Regions from separate parts of the Pseudoalteromonas sp. D15MCD-2 genome, predicted to be linked through region 3. Evidence: predicted binding sites of a transcription regulator. Region 3 holds the regulator's gene; each other region holds the start of a gene.
The links. The regulator sigma-54, encoded in region 3, starts transcription at its own class of promoters, with help from an activator protein. The targets are predictions, from matches to a motif close to GTTGGCACGNNNNTNGNNT.

Region 1 (4,254 bases), 2.2 Mb from region 3:
CATCAAATCTTGCTGTTGTGGGTCGCTATGTATTGAGCAAAAATATTTGGCCATTACTTGCAAAAACCCCAGCCGGTGCAGGCGATGAAATCCAATTAACAGATGCCATTGCCATGCTCATGGAAAAAGAGATTGTTGATGCTTACTCAATGAAGGGTAAAAGCCATGATTGCGGTAGCAAAATTGGTTATTTAAAAGCCATCGTTGAGTTTGCACTGCGTCGTGATGAATTCAAAGGTGAGCTTACAGACTTCATAAAGTCGCTGGTTAAATAAGCAATTCAAATTACCTAGTTGAAAATTATGTAAAAAAAAGTGTCTATATGGCACTTTTTTGTTATTTACATGTTCCTCCCAATTGTCGATTATTACCCAATAAAGGATTTTTCTGATATACCTAAGTCTTAACGCATTGTTAAGATTAAAGATCAGTGAGATGCTTATTTACCCCTGTAGGATAGTTAAACTCAGCTATACTTATAAAAATACCTATGTAAAGACGGATTTTTATTGCTTTAGGTTGTCTAATATGAAAACTTAAGTATTAGGGTGTCATTAAGTTTTTATTGCAGTTAGTTAAGCGCTGTACTGAAAATATTATAATAACAAATAATGTGTTAGAGTTTTCTTATGCAATGCCGTAAATCACTTTTATGGTTTTTGTATAGGTAAGTGCTAACAGATAGACTTCTTTAAAAAGAAGCAAATTTTTAATGGTACGTTTAAGAATCCTACTTATGAAATATTGCTCAAAACCTTTGCGTTACAGTATATACCTGTTGGTGTTATTGACTGTGTCTGGTTGCAGTAATAAGGCATTTCCTGATATCTCTTTTAACAAGCTTCCTGTTTTCAATGTTGTTCAGTACCTTAGCGATGTAACGCTAATGCAAAACTCACTTTTGTTGGCGCAAACCCAAAGTGAACCGGTCAGTACAGTGTTAGATCAGGCTGATACTTCTCAAGCACTATCAAGCGACTCTAAAGACTCTGTTAAACCTGACTATGCATTTGCTTTGCAATTAGCGTCTGTTAATACGGAACAAGATCTAGCTTATACATTAAAGAAAATGGCTAAACGAGCACCCAGCATTTTTCAAGGAAAGCCGATACTTAATGTTGAAGTCGCTGATGTAAATGAGCATACCTACTATCGACTTAAGTTTGGTGGCTATAAGTATTTGAAAAACGCGAAAGCTGATTGTGAAGCGATTAAACGACAAGGCATTGATTGCTGGGTAAGTAACTACACTGACAACCGAATTTATTTTTAGCGTCAAATATTCACTCTAAAGATGGCATTTTTATTGCTAAGATTTAAGTCTGTTTTTTAGAATTGACGTCACCATGCATTTTTCTATTTTCTCTAAATATCTATTTATAACCATCTGCTTAACTGCTCTAACAGCATGTATGATGAGCCAAGAGCAAACCCAGCCAGCTTACACTGAGCAGCAAGTACAGCAATTTGCTGCCGAGTGGCAAAATAAACAACCTAGTATTGAACGTCTTGCGTTGATGGAAAAAGACCTTGCGTTGTTAATCGAAGTGCTTTCAGCCAATAGCGATTTAACCGCACAACCATCACAATTTGAGCCACAAAATGATGTGATTATTCATCAAAGCGAACAAACGCAAGTACAGCAAGCATCATCCACAGACTCACTTGAGGCGATTATTGCAGCAAATAAAGCGGCTGAAGCGGGCGTGCAATTAGGTTTATATTTAACGCCGAAAAAAGTTAGTCATCAGGTCTTAAAGCTTAAACGTGATTATCCTGCTGTTTTAAATGACCTTGATTTTCGTTTTAAAACACGAGAGCAAAAAGGCGTAACCTTGTATGGATTGAGGGCTGGTCCATTTGCAAATTATACTCAGGCTACTGCATTTTGTGAGATAGCCAAAAGAATGGGGCAAACCTGTGTGACGGCACCGTTTCTTGGGCAGATACTATAACCGCTTATTTAACAACAGAAGGGAATTGACCCTTCTGATAAACCATTCGCCTCCTCAAAAAATTAGTTACATCAGCCTACACAATTAAATCATTGTCTGAATGCAACGCTAGCTTATTGGTATTTTAGAAGTGACGTGTTCTTGTTACCACGCTTCGGCTTTTCATAATAATCCCATCAACAATAATACTTAGGCATAATTATTGCTTTGTACTTACTAAGTTTAGTGAGGATGGCAATTATGCGCCTGTTATTTTATTCAGTTTTTTTAGTGTTGGTGGGTTGTAGCTTAACTGAAGAGCCACAAAAAACGCCCCCTAGAGAAACCCCAAAATCGCCGATGGCACCTTATACGGTGCACCAATACGTTGCTGATTTAAGTAGTCAGCTGAGCCGTATTCAAGGCCCTTACAAAGGCAATGCACGTATTGCTGTGACCAGTTTTTATATGGCTGATGGCTTAGGTACTGATTTAGCAGAAGATCAGGGCAGTGGCTTGAGTCAGCAAATTCAAGAAAGTTTATTAACGCAATTTACTCAGCTTGGTTTTCATACCATAGAGTATCGATTAGAAAATACTTTAAATTTGCAGCAATCGGCCGATAGTGTACTTAGTCGTGATGTAAATACTTTGCGTCAACGTCAGAATATTGACTTTGTTATTACCGGCACACTGACGCGGCAACAACATGCCTACATAGTTAACGCCCGATTGGTAAATACCAAAGATCTGCGAATAGTATCAGCAGCAAGCACCGAAATCCCTATCAATGTAATGTGGGGCGCTGAAAAAGTTCAGCAACGTGATGGCCAGTTGTATCGAAGCGAATATTAAGAGGAACTCATTTAATGAAACGTTTAATTTTAACTTTATGTTTGCCGTTTGGCTTTGGTTGCTCGTCAATGTTAACTGGTGATGCAACACAACACGAAAATGATCCTCAGTTAGCTGCGCAAAGAGAAGTTGCCGCGCCGCATAGTAATGACAGTGTGTTTCAAACCAATCAGGCGGTAATGAATAACAGCACTTTTACAGCAGCCCCAACTCGTAAAAATATCAATCACTATGTACGTGGCATCATGCAGGATTTAGTTGAAAACTTGCAATATGTTAGTGATAACACACCAGTTGCTGTTTCAAGCTTTGTGTACCTTGATGCAGATTACAACTCAACAAATTTGCTGGGTAATCAAATTGCCGAAAGTTTTATTCATGAACTTCATGCGTTTGGTGTGCCTGTCATTGATTTTAAAACCACTGATTATATGCGTGTGACGCCAAGTGGTGACTATGTTTTCAGTCGTGATTATTTAGAGTTAAGCCAAGATCAAAACTTCAATTATGTATTGGCGGGTACTTTGGTTAATCATCAAAGTGGTGTGCTCGTTAATGCCCGCATTGTTGGTTTAGCAAGCAAAGCTGTTGTAGGTTCAGCTCAAGGCTTTATACCACAATCAGTGGTTGATGCCCTTGATAGTACTAACCGTAGTGATGGTATTACACTTAAACAAGCAAGTGAGTAAGCTATGAAAGGTTTTGTCTTCGCATCGTTAACGCTCGCGCTTTCTGGCTGCCAATTGCTGCCAGAGCAATCAGCAGAGCCGCAAAATACCGCTCAAAGCGCACCTGCATCAGCAAGTACTCAAGTCGATTATGTTGCTATGCTGCAAGCGCTTGAGCAAAAAGGTATGCAGCAGGATAATGCTAACCATCGTTTATTTGTGCCTTATCAACATCATAAAACCGTTGTTAATTATGTCGAGCAAATGGCCCTTGAGTTAGTGGATACCATGCAACAAGAAAGCGAGTTAGGAATAGCCATAACTAGCTTTGTTGATTTAGATGCGAGCCTAAAAAATAGCTCTCAACTTGGTAATCAACTCTCTGAAACAATGATGCACCAGCTGCAAAAATTTGGGTTTGGCGTTGTTGATTTTAAAGCGATGGATATCATTAGTGTGACCTCACGTGGTGATTTTGTGATGTCGCGTGATGTAGAAGAGTTGGCAGAGCGTCGCATTGCCAGCCATGTTCTTACTGGCACGCTTATATATCGCCCAAATGGTGTTGAAGTGAATGCTCGAGTAATTAATTTAAACTCAAAGCTGGTTATTGCCAGCGCACAAAAAGTGATCCCTTATTTTGTGCTAAAGAATGAGTCAATCAAATCAGCAACTGCTCGCGTTAACTAGCCTCATTATTTTGCCAATCGACTTACTAACAAGTCGATTGGTTTATTCTCTTGATTACCAAAGCCTTAGACCGTTATAATTTTAGCTACAAGCTACAAGCTACAAGC
Region 2 (4,254 bases), 2.2 Mb from region 3:
TGAAAATATCAAAGACAGTTTTATCATCATTGCTGAGTACAACCGTTCAGTGCAAGGGTTTTTAGTTGGTGGTGTTGAACGCATCGTGAATATGAACTGGGAAAAAATAATGCCGCCGCCTTCGGGAGCCGGACGTTATTCTTACCTAACTGCGGTCACTGAGATTGAAAACGAATTAGTTGAAATTCTCGATGTAGAAAAGATATTAAACGAAATTTGCCCAGTTAACACTGAAGTGAGTGCTGAAGTAGTTGGTGAAGGTGAGATTCAGCGTGACTTGGGTGAGCGTATTGTCTTTATTGCTGATGACTCTGCAGTAGCTCGAAACCAAGTCAAGCGTGCGCTTGAACCTCTAGGTGTACAAACTGAACTAGCTAAAAACGGAAAAGAAGCTCTTTTACGTTTAAGAGAGATTGCTCAGTTCGATTGTCAAAATGATATTACTGAACGTGTTGGTCTATTAATATCTGATGTAGAAATGCCAGAAATGGACGGTTATACCTTAACCGCTGAAATTAAGGCAGATCCAAAATTATCACCTTTGCATGTGATCTTGCATACCTCTTTAAGTGGGGTGTTTAACCAAGCAATGATCGAAAAAGTGGGTGCTGATGATTTTATTGCAAAATTTAACCCAGATGAATTAGCGACAGCTGTGAAGAAGTGGGTTCATTGTGATTAATTATTTATAGGTGGTATTACTTTGGAAAATAAGCATTTACAACAAAGCGAATACGATCAATTCCGCTCTTTTTTAGAGCAACAATGTGGCATTGTGCTTGGCGATAATAAACTTTATCTAGTTAAAAGCCGCCTTGCGCCGCTTATGGCGCGTTTTAATGTTGAGTCTTTATCACAGTTGGTAAGTAAAACACTAAGCCCTCATGAGAGGCAGCTTCGTGCCGCTGTCGTTGATGCGATGACAACCAATGAAACGCTTTGGTTTCGTGACCAATATCCGTTTGAGTTATTGAAAACAAAACTATTTCCTGAGCTTAAAGATGTGCGTAGGCCACTAAAAATATGGTCAGCGGCAAGTTCATCAGGACAAGAGCCGTACTCAATTGCTATGTCTGTTGCCGAGTTCCAATCTAAAAACCCAGGTGTATTAAAGATGGGTGCGCAAATTATTGGCACTGATATCTCTAATACCATGCTTGATATGTGCAAGAATGCTGAGTATGACTCGCTGGCGCTCGCTCGTGGCTTGTCGATGGAGCGTCGTCAAAAGTTCTTCAAGGACAGCGGTAATGGAATGGCTCAGGTAGTTGACCCTATACGTAAAATGGTCAGCTTTAGACATTTAAACTTACTCGATTCATATGCCCTAATGGGCAAGTTTGACATCATATTTTGCCGTAATGTGTTGATTTACTTTTCACCAGAAGTAAAAGCTAAAATCATTTCTCAATTTGCTCAAGCTTTAAACCCGAAAGGTTACCTGTTTTTAGGTGCGTCAGAATCAATGGCGGGCTTAAGTGATAGCTTTGATATGGTTCGTTGTAACCCAGGTATCATCTATCAGAAAAAGTAAACTCTCCTTAGCAACCTAGTCCTTAGGTTGCTAAATTTACCTATTTTTCAGTCTCTTATATAAATCAAATTACTCCTAAATTTTTGGCTTAGCTTTTGCATTAACCACTACAGAGTCAATTTTTTGGAGATGGTTATGGCTATCAGTTTTGATAAAGCATTTGGTGTTCATCCTCATGCGATGTTGATCCGTTCACAACGCGCTGAGTTATTAGCGACAAATATCGCTAATGCTGATACGCCGGGCTATAAAGCGAAAGATATCGATTTTGCCTCGGCATTAAAAGCGGCAAAAAGCAACCAACAAGGCGGCAATAGCATGGTAAGAACCGATGCTAAACATATTGCCGGGGGCAGTCGTTTTGTTGGCAGCGCAGAAATGTTTCGTACGCCAAATCAAGCAGATACAGGTGATGGTAACTCAGTCGATATACAAGTGGAACGAAACTTGTATGTACAGAACTCATTAGAGTATCAGGCAAGCCTGCAATTTATGAGTAGTAAAATTAAAGGCCTTAAAAAAGCCCTCGGTAGTCAAGGAGCTTAATCATGAGTTTGTATAATGTTTTTGATATTTCAGCAACCGGTATGAGTGCGCAAAATGTTCGCTTAAATACCACAGCCAGTAATATCTCGAATGCAAATACGATTAGTTCTAGTCAAGATCAGACATATCGAGCGCGCCACCCTGTTTTTGCTGCAGAGTTGACTAAAGCGTCAGCATCACAAAGCAATCCTCAGGGCTCTTCTGTTGGCGTTAAAGTGTTAGGCATTGTAGAGAGTGATAAACCTCTACAAATTGAATATAACCCGAACCACCCAAGTGCGGATGAAAATGGTTATATCTACAAACCTAACGTTAATGTTGTAGAAGAAATGGCAAATATGATTTCTGCCTCTCGCTCTTACCAAACAAATGTGCAAGTTGCTGATGCAGCTAAGCAAATGTTAAGTAAAACACTGTTGTTAGGACAACGGTAACCGAGGATAAGTTATGAGTAACGACATCAGCTCTGCATCATCATCCTATATGGATAGTTTGCGTTGGAATCAAAGTAGTACGCAAACAACTGAAGAAGACAACAACACGCTTTCTCAGGAAGATTTCTTTTCGTTGTTAACACAGCAGTTGTCGTTTCAGGATCCGAGTAATCCTGCTGATAACGATCAAATGATTGCGCAGATGACGAACTTTACCATGGCTGAAGGTATTTCAAACTTAAACGAGAAGTTTGATTCACTCACTGCATCAATGACATCAAATTCTGCGTTACAGGCTTCGACTCTTGTTGGTAAGCAAGCGTTACTTGAGTCTGACACCATTGATTTTGATGGCGAAAATCTAGCTAAAGGGTCGGTGGTTGCAGAAACCGCTGTTGAATCTTTAACGCTAAGAATAACGGATTCATCAGGCCAGTTAGTGCGTACCATTGAATTAGGTTCTCAGTCAGCGGGTGCACTTCGTTTTGAATGGGATGGTAAAGACAATGATGGCAATGTGCTACCTGAAGGTGAATATGACATCAGTGCTGAAGGCTTTGTAAATGGAGACTACAGCAGTATGCCAATGGCGACCTTTAAGAATATTGAAAGTGTCAATATTAATGGCGCAAGCGGCATTATCGTAAATACAAAAGAGGGTGCGGTTAGGCTAACTGATATAGCTGAAATCGCATAAGTAAAAAAGGTTTGGGTTAGCTTAGGCTAAGAGATAGGTTAGAGGTGAGTTATGAGCTTCAATATTGCATTAACAGGCTTAGCAGCCGCGCAAAAAGATTTAGACGTTACCGCAAATAACATTGCTAACGTTAATACTACGGGCTTTAAAGAGTCTCGTGCAGAGTTCGCTGATGTATACGCATCATCAGTATTTAGTTCTGGTAAAACAAAAAATGGTGACGGTGTAAGAACAACAATGGTGGCACAACAATTCCACCAAGGTTCGTTATCTTTCACAAATAACTCACTTGACTTAGCGATCACTGGTGAAGGTTATTTCGCAATGGCGAATGACCTAGGTGCACAAGACTTCACATATACCCGAGCAGGTGCGTTTAAATTAAATAAAGATAACTTTGTAGTCGATGCTAATGGCAACTATCTACAAGGTTTCCCTGTTGATGAAGCAACCGGTGATACCACTTCTGTTAGCTTAAGTACATCTTCTGCACTACAAATTCCTGATGCATCAGGTTCACCACGTGCAACCACGAATGTTTATTCATCTTTTAATCTAGACTCTCGAGCAACTTCACCGTCAGTGACGCCGTTTGATCCTGAGACAAGTGCTTCATATAACAGCTCAACATCAACAACAGTGTATGATTCATTAGGTGAGCCACATATTTTACAATTCTTTTTTGTGAAAACTGATTCAACAACTACTGGTAATGAAAATGAGTGGGAAGTGTATGCTACTTTAGATGAAAAACCGTTTGCTGCGGATGGTACTGAGCAAACTACGTCGCCATACACGCCTATTTCGACTTTTCAGTTTGACTCAAGTGGTTTACCACTAAATACAGATGGTGTAGCAAACACTGACACTACGTTTGACCCATTAACGTTACCAAATGGTGTTGGTGCTGCGGCAGGCTTATCTGACTTACTTTCTAATGGTGCCAGCTTCCCAGATGATGTCACTATTAATTGGCGTGATGAAGCAGCAACAACAAATAAAATTCCTACTCAGTATGCTAGTAACTTTGAAGTAAAAGCACT
Region 3 (4,254 bases):
CGTATGATGAGCAAGGCAAAATTAGTCATAAAGTGGCTGCTGCTAAAATGGAGTTGTATCAACAATTAGGGTTTACCTTTTTTGAGCAACCTATTTTTACTATTTATGGCGACCAGCAGGTTTGGCAAGTAAAAGCCAAAGAAGCCACATTGTATGAAAACGATCAACTGATTTTTGAAGGGGATGTAGTTGCTAAAAACTTAACCCACAACGGCATGATTGAAGATATAAAAGCAGAAAACATTAATGTCGATATTGATAAAATGACCATGTTTTCTAAGCAACCTGTGACACTAACAGGACCGAATTTAAAGATTACCGGTAAAGGCTTAAAAGCCGATTTAAAAACCGAAATTGTTGAGTTAACTAACCATACACGAACCATATACTATGACCAATAAACTGAAGAAATTACTCCTGATCCCAAGCTTATTGATTGCCTTTTCGGGCGCAGCTGCCGAACAAACTGGCGCTCAGATTAGCATTAGCTCAGATCGCCAAGTAGGTAAACTAAAAGATGGCGTTGGCATATTCGAAGGTAATGTAGAGATCGTGCATGGTAATCGTCGTATTACCGCTGAACGCCTTGAAGCACACGGCGGTGACACCGAAGGTACAGTAGAGTTAATTATTGCCACAGGTAAGCCTGCTTACTTCGAAGAAAAGCAAACTGATGGCACCGTGATGAGCGCCAGCGCCGAAGAAGTTCGTTATGATGTTGCAAAACGCTTCTTAACCTTAAATGGTGAAGCTGAAGTTACTCAAGCAGGTCAAAAAGTAACAGCAAAAAGCATTACCTATGATATGGCACAGCAGCTGATCAGTGCTGAAAAAGACGAAAACTCAACAGATCGTGTACACACTATTTTAGTGCCTGTTGAAAATAAAAAAGACAATAAAGGTCAACCATGAGTACATTAAAAGCAGAGCTTTTAGCTAAGAGCTATAAAGGCCGCCAAGTGGTTAAAAATGTCGGTCTTGAAGTTGAAGCTGGCAGCATTGTTGGCTTGCTTGGCCCAAATGGTGCGGGTAAAACCACCACCTTCTATATGATTGTAGGCCTAGTCCCAAGCGACAAAGGTAAAATCAGCATTGATGATAACGATATTACCCTTTTACCAATGCACAATCGTGCCCGCTTAGGTATCGGCTATCTGCCACAAGAATCGTCAATTTTTCGAAAGTTAACGGTTTACCAAAACTTGATGGCTATTTTAGAAACCCGCAAAGATCTAAACAAAGCAGGTCGCGAAGAAACACTAAATAGCTTACTAGATGAATTTAGTATTCAACACATTCGTGACAGCCAAGGTATGGCGCTGTCAGGTGGTGAGCGACGCCGTGTAGAAATTGCTCGCGCATTAGCCGCTAATCCTAAATTTATCCTTTTAGATGAGCCTTTTGCTGGTGTTGATCCAATTTCAGTGTTAGATATAAAGAAAATTATTGAGCACCTAAAAAATCGTGGTATCGGTGTACTAATTACTGACCATAATGTTCGAGAAACCCTTGATGTTTGTGAAAAAGCCTACATTGTTTCTCATGGGGAGCTAATTGCATCAGGCACACCTGAGCACGTATTAGCAGACCAAACTGTACGCGATGTATATCTAGGCGAGCAATTCAGGCTGTAACCATTACGCCAGCGACTAGAGCATCTGCTAGACTTATAACAATGACAATAAATCGATAACTGTGTTTTTACAGTTATCGATAACTTAAAAAGGATTGTTAGGGATACATGAGGCAATCATTACAGCTGCGCATGGGCCAGCAACTTACAATGACTCCACAACTGCAACAAGCGATTCGTTTGTTGCAGCTCAGTACATTGGATCTCCAGCAAGAAATTCAAGAAGCGCTTGATAGTAATCCCCTACTTGAAGTGGAAGAAGCGGATTACAATGAAGAAAGCACCGGCAAGAATGAGCAAAAAGCGGAGTCTGACGATGTGCAAGTCAGCGCGTCTGCCGAAGAAGCACCTAGCGAGTACGAGCAAGAAAGTAGTGATGCTCTCAATAAAGACACCGTAAGCGATGACTTAGCCATGGATGTTACTTGGGATGAGTACATGAGTGCCGCCCCTTCAACATCATCAGGGCCAATGCCTGAAGATGAGTCTATCTATCAAGGTGCATCAACCGAAACTCTTCACGAATACCTAATGTGGCAATTACAGCTCACGCCATTTAGCCCTACTGATGAAGCGATTGCTGTGGCAATTGTAGAAGCTATCGATGATTCAGGTATTTTAACGGTAAGCTGTGAAGATATAGTCGAAAGCTTTAATCAAAATAACGATGAAGAAGAAATCGAACTTGATGAAGTCGAAGCGGTCTTAAAAAGAATTCAGTTATTTGATCCTGTGGGTATTGGCGCGCGCAGTTTACAAGAATGTCTGTGCATTCAGCTACGCCAATTCGATGCCGATACGCCATATTTAGCTGAAACTAAAATGGTTTTATCTGAGCATATCGAATTATTAGCGAGTCGCGACTATCGAACTTTGATGAAAAAGACTAAGCTTAAAGAAAACGAGCTTAAAGAAGTGATGACGCTCATCCACAGCTTAAATCCTAAGCCTGCGGATAGCATAGTACGCGAAGAATCTGAGTACGTTATACCTGATGTATCAGTGAAAAAAGTGAAAGGCCGCTGGGTAGTCGAGTTAAACCCAGATTGTATGCCAAAGATTAGAGTGAACAGCCAATATGCAGCTATGTCTCGCTCTGTTAAATCAAGTAGCGACAGCCAATTTATTCGCTCTCACTTACAAGAAGCAAAGTGGTTTATTAAGAGCTTAGAAAGCCGTAACGATACGCTATTAAAGGTGACCAACTGTATCGTTCAACAACAACAAGCTTTCTTTGAGCATGGCCCTGAGGCAATGAAGCCGATGGTGCTAAATGATGTTGCTGAAATGGTCGAAATGCATGAATCGACGATTTCACGGGTAACAACGCAAAAATATATGCATACCCCACGGGGTATTTTTGAGTTGAAATATTTCTTCTCAAGCCATGTCAGCACCGAAAATGGTGGTGAGTGTTCTTCTACAGCAATACGCGCTTTAATCAAGAAGTTAGTCGCTGCAGAAAACTCAGCTAAACCATTGAGTGATAGCAAAATTGCAGATATATTGGCTGAGCAAGGAATTAAAGTAGCTAGACGTACAATTGCAAAATATCGTGAGTCTCTAGCAATACCTCCGTCTAATCAGCGTAAGAGTCTGATTTAGACGTTTTACATAGAAGGAAAAATGCTTATGCAACTAAATTTAACTGGTCGTCATGTAGAAATCACAGATTCATTAAGAGACTATGTAAACACCAAGTTTGCAAAACTAGAAAGGCATTTTGACCATATTAATAATGTTCATGTCATTCTAGATGTAGAAAAATTAAGCCAAAAAGCAGAAGCAACTTTACATGTAAACGGAGGCGAATTGTTCGCTTCTACAGAACATCAAGATATGTACGCAGCCATTGACTCACTGATCGATAAACTTGATCGCCAAGTCATTAAACACAAAGAGAAATTAGCTCGACATTAAATTATGAAACTAAGTTCACTTACTAACCAGGACTGCAGCAAAGCTGCGGTCCTTTTTAATAGCAAAAAAAGAATTCTTGAATATATCAGCGAACTGGCCCACCAGCAGCTTCCTCATTTATCGCAACAAGATATCCTAGATGCTTTACTCAACCGAGAAAAACTAGGTAGCACCGGCATTGGCCGAGGTATTGCTATTCCACATGGCCGAATGAGCGGCGCAGATGAGCCTCATGCATTTGTGATAGTGAGTGAATCCCCTATTAATTTTGATGCAATTGATAATCGTCCAGTTGATATTTTTGTGGCACTCATCGTACCAGATGGTGACTGTCAGCTTCACCTAAAGACCTTATCAACAATTGCTGATAGACTTAAAGATAAAGAATTTTGTAAACAGCTGCGTAGTGCTACTACCGATCAGCAACTGTTTCAGGTCATATCAGCAGAGGCATAAATGGAATTAATAATTATCAGCGGTCGCTCAGGCTCAGGTAAATCGGTCGCTTTACGAGTACTTGAAGACTTAGGCTATTATTGCGTTGATAATATTCCGGTTAATTTACTGCCTTCGCTCGTACGTAGTGTGTCTGATAACTACGATAAAATAGCGGTCAGTATCGACGTACGTAACTTACCGAAAGAGCAGCAAGAATTTAATGATATTCTTGAGTACCTGCCAGGTTTCGCAAACCCAACACT
Region 4 (4,254 bases), 2.9 Mb from region 3:
GCGCTATCAAGTATGCTGGTGTCGGTAGCTGGCATGGTCAGGTTTTGGGTATTCATCTTTACTTCGGTAGCGCCAGGGCGCGGTGTATCAGAAAATACTAAAACGCCGTTTTTATCTTTCCAAGAATACACTTTCTGCGCTGCGCTATAGCCAAAAAAGCTTATAAAAATCAGCGATAGTACCAATAAAGTTGTGCTTTTCACCCTGCAACCCTGCATTTTTTAATCTAAATAAAACTGTAGAGTAGAACCCGCTCAATTACCATTAAAAAAGCCCGCAGAGCGGGCTTGAGAACACACATTTATTATCTTTTAGATAATTCTGCTACAGCGTGTGTTACACGCTGTAGTACATTTCGAACTCAACTGGGTGAGTTGTCATGTTAAGTTTTTCAACTTCTTGACCTTTAAGCGCGATGTATGCATCGATTAGGTCATCAGTGAATACGCCACCTTGAGTTAAGAACTCACGGTCAGCGTCTAATGATGCTAGTGCTTCAGATAAAGAAGATGCAACTTGTGGGATCTCAGCTGCTTCTTCAGCAGGTAGATCGTATAAGTCTTTGTCCATTGCATCGCCAGGGTGGATCTTGTTTTTGATACCGTCTAGGCCAGCCATAAGCATTGCAGAGAATGCTAAGTATGGGTTAGCTGTTGGATCAGGGAAACGAATTTCGATACGACGTGCTTTTGCAGACGGTACCACTGGGATACGGATTGAAGCAGAACGGTTACGTGCAGAATATGCAAGCATTACTGGTGCTTCGAAGCCTGGTACTAGGCGCTTGTATGAGTTAGTTGATGCGTTAGCAAATGCGTTGATTGCTTTAGCGTGCTTGATGATACCACCGATGTAGTAAAGAGCTTCTTCAGATAGACCAGCGTATTTGTCACCAGCGAAGATGTTTACGCCATCTTTACCTAAAGATTGGTGGCAGTGCATACCAGAACCGTTATCACCTACGATTGGTTTAGGCATGAATGTCGCTGTTTTTCCGTAAAGGTGAGCCATGTTATGGATAACATATTTCATCTCTTGAATTTCGTCAGCTTTTAATACCATTGTATTGAAGCGCGTTGCGATCTCATTTTGACCTGCAGTTGCTACTTCGTGGTGGTGAGCTTCAACTACTTGACCTAGTTCTTCAAGAACTAAACAAGTTGCTGAACGCCAGTCTTGTGATGAATCAACAGGAGAACACGGGAAGTAACCGCCTTTAACACCTGGACGGTGACCCATGTTGCCACCTTCGTAATCTTTATCTGAGTTCCAAGCAGCTTCTACAGAATCGATTTTGTACATAGAACCAGACATGTCTGATTTGTATTTAACGTCATCAAAAAGGAAGAACTCTGGCTCTGGACCGAATAAAACAGTGTCAGCAATACCAGTAGAACGCATGTACTCTTCAGCGCGTTTTGCAACAGAACGTGGATCACGCTCATAACCTTGAAGTGTTGAAGGCTCAACTACGTCACAACGTACGATTAGTGTAGCTTCTTCAGAAAACGGGTCCATTTTCGCAGACTCAGGAACAGGCATAAGTACCATGTCTGATTCGTTGATACCTTTCCAGCCAGCAATTGAAGAACCGTCAAACATTTTGCCGTCTTCGAAGAAATCTTCATCAATTTGATGATGAGGAATAGAAACATGCTGTTCTTTACCTTTGGTATCAGTAAAGCGTAAATCAATGAACTTAACGTCATTTTCTTTGATAAAATCTAAAACCGATTGTGACATGTGTCCTCCAATTGTTGGGTTTTATTTTTTGCTGCATTATTGCTTTTCGCTTATATAAGCTGGTTTCGTGCCATTTTTTTAACACCTTGTTTAGACTTACAAAAAACAAACAAGGCTTTGTTTTGTTAACTTTTGTTGCACTAAATTGGTGCGTAAAAAGATCATTCTGGTGCGTAAAAAGTGCGACCTTGTTTTGCACAATTATTGAGCGTGCCAATTTTTCAGTTATGAACACGATTTAGTGCCAAAATATGGTTCAAAAACGAAAATTTCGCCAGTTTTGAGCTAAGATTCACTTTAATTTTAATAAATTTGTCATTTATAAAACAGATACTTATAAAAAGCTTGAAGAAAGTTTATAAATTTATATTGGATAAACTTTCATCCATGCCATTATTAAGGGATAATATGCGCCCTTTTAAATCCTATGCTGGGACATCTGGTGAAAACGCAGGTGAGTGCGTAGATCTTGCAGGATCAATGAGATTCAATTTCTCTGAGAAAAAATATGAGCATCGAAAAGTTAAGAAATATAGCGATTATCGCCCACGTTGACCACGGTAAAACAACTTTGGTTGATAAACTGCTTGAGCAATCAGGCACATTAGAAACGCGCGGCGGTAACGAAGAGCGCGTAATGGACTCAAACGACATTGAGAAAGAGCGTGGTATTACCATTTTAGCTAAAAACACAGCTATCTCTTGGAACGACTACCATATCAATATCGTAGACACCCCAGGACACGCCGACTTCGGTGGTGAAGTAGAACGCGTACTTTCGATGGCTGACTCAGTATTACTACTTGTTGATGCTCAAGAAGGTCCAATGCCGCAAACGCGTTTCGTAACGCAAAAAGCATTCGCACAAGGTTTAACACCGATTGTTGTTATCAACAAAATCGACAAACCAGGCGCACGTCCTGACTGGGTTATGGACCAAGTTTTCGACTTATTCGATAACTTAGGTGCAACTGATGAACAGTTAGACTTTAAAGTAATCTATGCATCAGCTATCAACGGCTGGGCAACAATGGATTTAGACGAGCCATCAGAAAACATGGAACCAATGTTCCAGATGATCGTTGACGAAGTATCTCCACCGGATGCAGATCCTGAAGGTGCTTTCCAAATGCAAATTTCTCAGCTTGACTACAACTCGTACATCGGTGTTATCGGTGTAGGTCGTATCAAGCGTGGTACTGTTCGCCCTAACCAACAAGTAACAATTGTTAGTGCAGATGGTACTAAGCGTAATGGTAAAGTTGGCCAAGTAATGAGCTACTTAGGTCTTGAGCGTCATGAAGCAGAGTCTGCAGGCGCGGGTGACATCATTGCTATCACAGGTCTTGGTGAGCTGAAAATCTCAGACACTATCTGTGATATAAATACCGTTGAAGCATTACCACCGCTAAGTGTTGATGAGCCTACAGTAACAATGACGTTCTCTGTAAATACATCACCATTTGCTGGTAAAGAAGGTAAATTCGTAACTTCACGTAACATCCTTGAGCGTTTACAAGCTGAGCTTGTTCACAACGTTGCATTACGTGTTGAAGAAACTGACAACCCAGATAGCTTCCGTGTTTCTGGTCGTGGTGAGTTACACTTAGGTATCTTAATCGAGAACATGCGTCGTGAAGGTTACGAGCTTGCTGTATCTCGTCCACAAGTAATCCTTCGTGAAGTTGATGGTCAAAAAGAAGAGCCATACGAAACACTTACAATCGACTGTCAAGAAGAGCACCAAGGTTCTATCATGGAACAAATTGGTCTTCGTAAGGGTGAACTAACAGACATGTCTCCAGATGGTAAAGGCCGTGTACGTATGGACTTTATGATCCCAAGCCGTGGCTTAATTGGTTTCCAAACTGAATTCATGACATTAACGTCTGGTTCTGGTCTTCTTTACCACACATTCGATCACTATGGTCCACACAAAGGCGGTACTATCGGTGCTCGTAAGAATGGTGTAATGATTGCAAACGCAACAGGTAAAGCACTTACTAACGCATTATTCAACTTACAAGACCGTGGTAAGTTATTCATCGGTCACGGTGTTGAAGTTTACGAAGGTATGGTTATCGGTATCCACAGCCGTGACAACGACCTAACAGTAAACGCGCTTAAAGGTAAGCAACTTACAAACGTTCGTGCATCTGGTACAGATGAAGCACAAACACTTGTTCCACCACTAAACTACACGCTTGAACAAGCGATTGAGTTCATCGATGATGACGAGTTAGTGGAAGTTACACCTGAGAACATCCGTATTCGTAAGCGTCACTTAACTGAAAGTGAGCGTAAGCGTGCGAGCCGTCAAGCTAAAGACTAATAAGGTCTTTTAGTTTTACAAAATTAAAACCGCCGTATTGAAAAATACGGCGGTTTTTTGTTGTATGATTAGCCGTTAGCCGTCAAAAATCGAGAAGTTAGATTTCAGAAGTCAGATATCAGTTGATCGAGAGGGGGTTATTTTTTAGGTAATTACACAAACAATCTTGTTGTTGAGGA

Region 1: a site for sigma-54 is predicted at 2,145-2,163, ahead of AADY36_RS12470 (FlgO family outer membrane protein). Genes of this name have one in related genera too.
Region 2: a site for sigma-54 is predicted at 1,617-1,635, ahead of flgB (flagellar basal body rod protein FlgB). Genes of this name have one in related genera too.
Region 4: a site for sigma-54 is predicted at 1,800-1,818, ahead of glnA (glutamate--ammonia ligase). Genes of this name have one in related genera too.

The regions. Positions count from the first base shown of each region.
Region 1 covers NZ_JBCFQE010000001.1:2,706,970-2,711,223, reverse strand. Annotated here, with positions in the region: gene galU (UTP--glucose-1-phosphate uridylyltransferase GalU) at 1-275, shown strand, start outside; gene AADY36_RS12480 (SPOR domain-containing protein) at 737-1,273, shown strand; gene AADY36_RS12475 (SPOR domain-containing protein) at 1,347-1,955, shown strand; gene AADY36_RS12470 (FlgO family outer membrane protein) at 2,196-2,789, shown strand; gene AADY36_RS12465 (FlgO family outer membrane protein) at 2,804-3,478, shown strand; gene AADY36_RS12460 (FlgO family outer membrane protein) at 3,482-4,147, shown strand.
Region 2 covers NZ_JBCFQE010000001.1:2,692,248-2,696,501, reverse strand. Annotated here, with positions in the region: gene AADY36_RS12395 (chemotaxis protein) at 1-682, shown strand, start outside; gene AADY36_RS12390 (CheR family methyltransferase) at 704-1,534, shown strand; gene flgB (flagellar basal body rod protein FlgB) at 1,670-2,080, shown strand; gene flgC (flagellar basal body rod protein FlgC) at 2,083-2,514, shown strand; gene AADY36_RS12375 (flagellar hook assembly protein FlgD) at 2,528-3,211, shown strand; gene flgE (flagellar hook protein FlgE) at 3,263-4,254, shown strand, end outside.
Region 3 covers NZ_JBCFQE010000001.1:472,810-477,063, reverse strand. Annotated here, with positions in the region: gene lptC (LPS export ABC transporter periplasmic protein LptC) at 1-401, shown strand, start outside; gene lptA (lipopolysaccharide transport periplasmic protein LptA) at 391-912, shown strand; gene lptB (LPS export ABC transporter ATP-binding protein) at 909-1,634, shown strand; gene AADY36_RS02140 (RNA polymerase factor sigma-54) at 1,742-3,238, shown strand; gene hpf (ribosome hibernation promoting factor) at 3,266-3,553, shown strand; gene ptsN (PTS IIA-like nitrogen regulatory protein PtsN) at 3,557-4,009, shown strand; gene rapZ (RNase adapter RapZ) at 4,010-4,254, shown strand, end outside.
Region 4 covers NZ_JBCFQE010000001.1:3,401,055-3,405,308, reverse strand. Annotated here, with positions in the region: gene AADY36_RS15615 (DUF4124 domain-containing protein) at 1-203, opposite strand, end outside; gene glnA (glutamate--ammonia ligase) at 337-1,743, opposite strand; gene typA (translational GTPase TypA) at 2,252-4,075, shown strand.